One region of the Stenotrophomonas sp. 63632_Sma genome, then DNA from elsewhere that is predicted to be linked to it. Evidence: predicted binding sites of a transcription regulator. Region 1 holds the regulator's gene; each other region holds the start of a gene.

Region 1 (2,268 bases):
TCCAGATCTTCGCGGTCCAGTTCGCGCAGCTGGTGCTCCAGGAAGCCGATCCGGTCACTGACGTCGCCCTGTTGCGACAGCGCCAGCGATTCATCGACCAGCGCCTGCCAGGCCGCAGCGGCGCGGCGCACCTGGCGGCGCTCGTTCTCGTTGCCGGCATAAGCGTCCAGCAGGGCCAGCTGCGACGGGCGCGTCAGCAGGGCCTGCTGTTCGTGCTGGCCGTGGATCTCCACCAGCAACGAGGCCAGGTCGCCCAGCTGGGCCAGGGTCACCGGACGGCCATTGATCCACGCCCGCGAACCGCCATCGGCGCGGATCACGCGGCGCAGCTGGCACTGTTCCTCGTCGTCCAGCTCGTTGTCGGCCAGCCACTGGCGCGCGGCCTGCAGCTGGTCCAGCGCGAATTCGGCGGAAAGTTCGGCGCGCGCAGCGCCGTGGCGGACCACGCCACTGTCGGCGCGCAGGCCGGACAGGAAGCCCAGCGCGTCGACCATCAGCGACTTGCCGGCGCCGGTCTCGCCTGAAACCACGGTCATGCCTGGCCCGAACTCCAGTTCGGTGGCGCGGACGACGGCAAAATCCTTGATCGAAAGATGTCTGAGCATGGGTAAGGGGGTATCAGCAGCCGCGCAACGCTAGCACGCGGGCGAGGGAGGTCCAATGACTTGCCAAGGTGATGCGCCGCCATTATCTAGTGTCCGTGTCTCACAGGTTGATTCCATGCACGGTTCTCCCGACCAGCTTGCCCCGCGTGCGCGCCATCTGCTGCGCACGCTGATTGCGCGTTACATCCAGGACGGCGAGCCGGTCGGCTCGCAGACGCTGGCGCGCGTGGCCGGCCTGGAGGTCAGCCCGGCCACCATCCGCAACATCCTCGGCGACCTGGAAGACCTGGGGCTGCTGGCCTCGCCGCACACCTCGGCCGGGCGCATCCCGACCGCGCATGGTTACCGGGTGTTCGTCGACAGCCTGTTGCAGATGCAGCCGCCGGGCGAGGGCGAACTGGCCCGGTTGCGCCAGGAGCTGGCCAGCGGCGGCAGCACCCAGGCCCTGCTCGGCAGCGCCTCGGAGCTGCTGTCGGCGATGAGCCACTTCGTCGGCGTGGTCAGTGCGCCGCGGCGCGAGCAGTTCGCCTTCCGCCAGATCGATTTCGTGGCGCTGGACGGGCGCCGGGTGCTGGCGATCCTGGTGTTTGCCGACAACGAGGTGCAGAACCGCGTCATCGAGACCCGGCAGGAGTTCGCGCCGGGTCAGCTGGAGCAGGTGGCCAACTACCTCAATGCGCATTTCGCCGGCCTGCCGATGGCCGAGATCCGCACCCGCCTGCTGCTGGAGCTGCGCGATGCCCGTTCCGAGCTGGAGCAGCTGCTGGCGCACAGCATCGAACTGGCCGAGCAGGCCCTGCAGCCGGCCGCCGACGACATGCTGGTGGCCGGCCAGACCCGCCTGATGGGGGTGCAGGACCTGTCCGACCTGGAGCGCCTGCGCGAACTGTTCGAGCTGTTCTCCAGCAAGCGCGAGATCCTGCAGCTGCTGGAGCGGACCATCCAGGCCCCGGGCGTGCGCATCTTCATTGGCGAGGAGACCGGGATGATGCCGCTGCAGGGGGTCTCGCTGGTCACCGCCCCGTACACCGCCAATGGCCAGGTACTGGGCGTGCTGGGCGTGATCGGCCCCAAGCGGATGGCCTACGACCGCATGATTCCGCTGGTCCAGGCCACCGCCGATGTGCTCGGCGCGGCCTTTTCACCGGCCGGGCGCACTCCCGGAACATCCGACGCTTGAAACGCAGCATCCCGCCCACACTAGGGTGGGTGGAGGCGGAGATTGACCGCCAGGGACCCAGACATGAACCACGAACATCCAGATATCGAATCCCAGCAGACTGCCGCCGATGCGGCCGCCGCCGCCGGCGTCAACGACGAAGTGGAGCGCCTGCGCGCCGAAGTCGAGCAGATCAAGGCCGATGCGCTGCGTGAGCGCGCCGACCTCGAGAACCAGCGCAAGCGTGTTGCCCGTGACATCGAGCAGGCCCGCAAGTTCGCCAACGAGAAGCTGCTTGGCGAGCTGCTGCCGGTATTCGACAGCCTGGATGCCGGACCTGCCGGCATGCGACGACCCGCATCCGCTGCGCGAAGGCCTGGAGCTGACCTACAAGCAGCTGCTGAAGGTCGCTGCCGACAACGGCCTGGTCCTGCTGGACCCGATCGGCCAGCCGTTCAACCCGGAACACCACCAGGCGATCAGCCAGGTGCCGACCCCGGGCGC
Region 2 (2,268 bases), 2.3 Mb from region 1:
CTGAGGCCAGAGGGACCATTCTGAATTGGACCAGGCCCTCGGCTATAAACCTCGCGAGGGATTGAACGGCTACTGGAAGCGCATGATTGCCCGCCATGGGCTGGTACTACTGAAGCAGCCGATCAGCGGCCCGCATTACCAACAGCCATGCCGGTCAAACGAAAAGCCCCGACCAACGCCGGGGCTTTTCATCAGAACGGGGGCCGGAAAAAGGAACCGAACCAAAGATCTATGCCTTACGCGGTGAACAGCGCCTTCATCTTCTTCAGCGCATTGGCTTCAACCTGGCGGATACGCTCGGCCGACACGCCGTACTCGTCGGCCAGCTCCTGCAGCGTCACCTTGCTGTCGGCATCCAGCCAGCGGCGGCGGATGATGTCGCGCGAGCGGGCGTCCAGCTCGGCGAGGCCTTCGCGCAGCAGCTGCATCTGGTTGTCTTCGCTGTCTGCACGTTCGTAGGCCATCGACGGGTCTTCGTCGTTGGCAACCAGGTACGCAGCCGGCGACGGCGGCGCGTGTTCGTTGTCTTCGTCGGCCGGCGCATCGAAACCGATATCGCGACCGGACAGGCGCGACTCCATTTCCATGACCTCGCGCTCGGACACGTTCAGGTCCTTCGCCACCGCGCTGACCTCAGCCGCGTTCATCCAGCCCAGGCGCGTCTTCGACTTGCGCAGGTTGAAGAACAGCTTGCGCTGCGCCTTGGTGGTGGCGACCTTCACGATGCGCCAGTTCTTCAGGATGAACTCGTGCATCTCGGCACGGATCCAGTGCACGGCAAAGGAGACCAGGCGCACGCCCATGTCCGGGTCGAAGCGCTTGACCGCCTTCATCAGGCCGATGTTGCCTTCCTGGATCAGGTCGCCCAGCGCAAGGCCGTAGCCGTTGTAGCCGCGGGCCACGTGCACCACGAAGCGCAGGTGCGAATGCACCAGCTCGCGGGCGGCGTCCAGATCGTTGCCGTCGCGGAAGCGACGGGCCAGGTCCTGTTCGTCATCGACCGACAGCACCGGAATCTGGTGCACGGCACCGATGTAGGCGTCCAGCGAACCGAGCGCACTGGGAATCGGGAGATTGTTTGCCACAAGGGCAGTAGAGGTGTTCTGGCTCATAGGCACCCATCTTAGCAGTCCGGCATTTGGACTGCTAAAGGAGGAAAAAGTTCCAGCATCCTATTGATGCAACACTGGTCCCAAACAGAGCCCTACCGTAGCGCGATTTGATGACAGTGGCGAGCACGCTTTTCGGGATTCACAATCCCTTGGAATTCAATCAATTACCTGCTGGAAACCGGCCGATTCCGGTCAAGCGGAGCTGAACGGGCCGTCCGCAAAGCCCATTCAGGCCCGGAAACGTTGCCCGGCGTTCAGCCCCGGTCACCCGCCGGCGGTCAGAGCGCCGAACGCGGCGGCAGCGACCAGTCGATCGGGGCCTGGCCGCGGCGCTGCAGGTACTCGTTGGCCATCGAGAAATGCTGGCAGCCCAGGAAGCCGCGGTGGGCCGACAGCGGCGACGGGTGCGGCGACTTCAGCACACGGTGGCGGCGGGTGTCGATGACCTTGCCCTTCTTCTGCGCGTACGCGCCCCAGAGCATGAACACCAGGCCGTCGCGTTCGCGGTTGAGCACATCCACCACGTGGTCGGTGAAACCTTCCCAGCCACGCCCCTGGTGGGCACCGGCCTGGCCCTCTTCCACCGTCAGCACGGCATTGAGCAGCAGCACACCGCGCTGCGCCCACGGGATCAGGCAGCCATGGTCCGGACGCGGGATACCGAGATCGCTCTCGATCTCCTTGTAGATGTTCAGCAGCGACGGCGGCACCGGCACTCCGGGCGCCACCGAGAAGCTCAGCCCATGCGCCTGACCGCGGCCGTGGTACGGGTCCTGGCCGAGGATCACCACCTTCACCTGCTCGAACGGCGTGGCATCGAACGCAGCGAAGATCTGCGGGCCGGGCGGGAACACCGCCGCACCGCTGGCCTTGCGCTGGCGCAGGAAGCTGGACAGCTCGCGCATCTGCGGCTGCATCAGGTAATCGCCGACATGCTGCTTCCAGCTCGGCTCGAGCTGGATCGTCGGGGTGCCGGCTACTTCATCAATCATCACGCCACTTCATCGAATCAGGGGTCCATCGTTCAACCGGGCCAGGCGCAGCTGGAACAGCACCTTGGTGACCAGCAGGCGCTCTTCGATCGGCTTGAGCACCAGGTCGTTGGCACCGGACTGCAGCAGCCCGGTCTGGTTGTGCGGGTTGCCATCGCCGGTCA
Region 3 (2,268 bases), 2.3 Mb from region 1:
CTTCGGCAACGATCAGCAGCGGCTTGCCGGCCTTGGCGACGCCTTCCAGCACCGGCAGCAGGTCACGGACGTTGGAGATCTTCTTGTCGTGCAACAGGATGAACGGGTCATCCAGGTCAGCGGTCTGCGACTGCTGGTTGTTGATGAAGTACGGGGACAGGTAGCCGCGGTCGAACTGCATGCCCTTGACCACGTCCAGCTCGTTGTCCAGGCCCGAGCCTTCTTCAACGGTGATCACGCCTTCCTTGCCGACTTCCTTCATCGCGTCAGCGATGATCTGGCCGATCGACTCGTCCGAGTTGGCCGAGATGGTACCGACCTGGGCAATCGCCTTGTCGTCGGCGGTCGGCTTGGAGATGGTCTTCAGCTCGGCAACGGCGGCCACGACGGCCTTGTCGATACCACGCTTGAGGTCCATCGGGTTCATGCCGGCGGCAACGGCCTTGGCGCCTTCGCGGATCAGGGCCTGGGCCAGCACGGTGGCGGTGGTGGTGCCGTCGCCGGCGTCGTCGTTGGTGCGCGAAGCAACTTCCTTCACCATCTGCGCGCCCATGTTCTCGAACTTGTCAGCCAGTTCGATTTCCTTGGCGACGGACACGCCGTCCTTGGTGATGGTCGGCGCGCCGAAGCTCTTTTCCAGCACGACGTTGCGGCCCTTCGGGCCCAGGGTGGCCTTGACGGCATTGGCGAGAACGTTGACGCCGCGCACCATGCGCGAACGGGCGTCTTCACCGAAACGAATATCCTTGGCAGCCATTGCGATTACCTCGATGTTTGCACCGGGCCGGGCCCGGCGACGAAAGGGGATGTCTTACAGAAAAGCAGGTCGCGCCGAGGCTCAGCCGATGACGGCGAGCACGTCGTCTTCGCGCAGGACCTTGTACTCGACGCCTTCGCTCTTGTACGAGCTGCCGGCGTACTGGCCGTAGATGACCTTGTCGCCGACCTTCAGCGACGGAGCGCGCACGCTGCCGTTGTCCAGCGGCTTGCCCGGGCCGACGGCCACGACTTCACCCTTGGTGGACTTTTCCTTGGCCGAATCCGGAATGACGATGCCACCGGCGGAGATTTCGTCGGCTTCGATCGGCTTGACCACAACGCGGTCGTGCAGCGGCTTGATGCTCATGAGAGACCTCTTAAGTTATTGATTGGTCTAAAAAAGTCCGGCGATGTTAGCAGTCGCACCAGACGAGTGCCAGCAACGCGCGTGAAAAAGCCCGACAAGTCGGGAGCACGACAGAGATGGAGACCTCCACAGACCTTTCAAGGGCTGATCCCGAAATTTTTCTCGGGACCGGGAAACCTGCCTCCCTGCGTGGACGCCTGTATAGGGATGCAGTGCGGCAAGCCAAGGGGGCAAGGGGTGCTATTTAGTGATAGATGTCCCACTGTCAGATATCTGACGTTCATTTACGACAAAGTGTCACTGGATCGGCCTTAGGCTCGGCCGCGCATTCCCAATCACAAGGAGTAGTCGATGCGATTGCTGTCCCCGCTTGCCGCCGCCTGCCTGCTGGCGCTGGCCGCCGCGCCGGCCCAGGCCGAGGTCTTCATCAACGAACTGCATTACGACGACAGCACCGCCGCCGGTGACGTCGGCGAAGCCATCGAAGTGGTCGCTACCGCGGGCGAGGACCTGTCCGGCTACCGCCTCCACCTCTACAACGGCAGCAATCCTTCGGCGGCCACGGTCTACGCCAACAACCCGGTCCCGGCCGGCACCGCCGCGGGTTGCGGCAGCGCCACCCTGGCCGTGGTCAGCTACCCGACCAACGGCCTGCAGAACGGTCCGAACGACGGCATCGCCCTGGTCGATGCCAGCGGCAAGGTGGTCCAGTTCCTCAGCTACGAGGGCGCCATCACCGCCTCCGGTGGCCCTGCCGCCGGCATGACCAGCCAGAACATTCCGGTGGCCGAGACCAACAGCACGGCCCCGGGCACCTCGCTTCAGCTTACCGGCAGTGGCAGCCAGTACGCCCACTTCACCTGGGCCGAATCGGCCAAGCAGACGTTTGGCAGCTGCAACAACGGCCAGACCTTCAGCGGGGGTGGCACCCCGGGCCCGAACACGCCGCCGTCGGTGTCCACCACCACCCCGGCGCAGGGCAGCAGCACCTTCCCGGCTGCCGCCGACCTGGAAGTGGTGTTCAGCGAGACGGTGAACCTGGCCAGTGGCGCCTTCGCCCTGAGCTGCGGCACCTCCGGCAGCGTGCCGCTGACCTACCCGGCCAGCGGCCGCAGCGTGAAGCTGTCCACCAACACCGCGCT

The links. The regulator HrcA, encoded in region 1, represses chaperone genes, less so after heat shock. The targets are predictions, from matches to a motif close to TTNGCACTCNNNNNNNNNGAGTGCNAA.
Region 2: the regulator HrcA is predicted to act here: its motif matches at 1,124-1,150, upstream of rpoH (RNA polymerase sigma factor RpoH).
Region 3: the regulator HrcA is predicted to act here: its motif matches at 1,173-1,199, upstream of ACZK45_RS19635 (co-chaperone GroES).

What each region holds. Positions count from the first base shown of each region.
Region 1 covers NZ_CM151220.1:1,838,976-1,841,243, forward strand. Annotated here, with positions in the region: gene recN (DNA repair protein RecN) at 1-605, opposite strand, end outside; gene hrcA (heat-inducible transcriptional repressor HrcA) at 721-1,785, shown strand; partial or broken gene grpE (nucleotide exchange factor GrpE) at 1,849-2,268, shown strand, end outside.
Region 2 covers NZ_CM151220.1:4,273,038-4,275,305, forward strand. Annotated here, with positions in the region: gene rpoH (RNA polymerase sigma factor RpoH) at 237-1,112, opposite strand; gene ung (uracil-DNA glycosylase) at 1,391-2,104, opposite strand; gene ACZK45_RS19865 (response regulator) at 2,114-2,268, opposite strand, start outside.
Region 3 covers NZ_CM151220.1:4,227,710-4,229,977, forward strand. Annotated here, with positions in the region: gene groL (chaperonin GroEL) at 1-757, opposite strand, end outside; gene ACZK45_RS19635 (co-chaperone GroES) at 839-1,126, opposite strand; gene ACZK45_RS19640 (endonuclease) at 1,478-2,268, shown strand, end outside.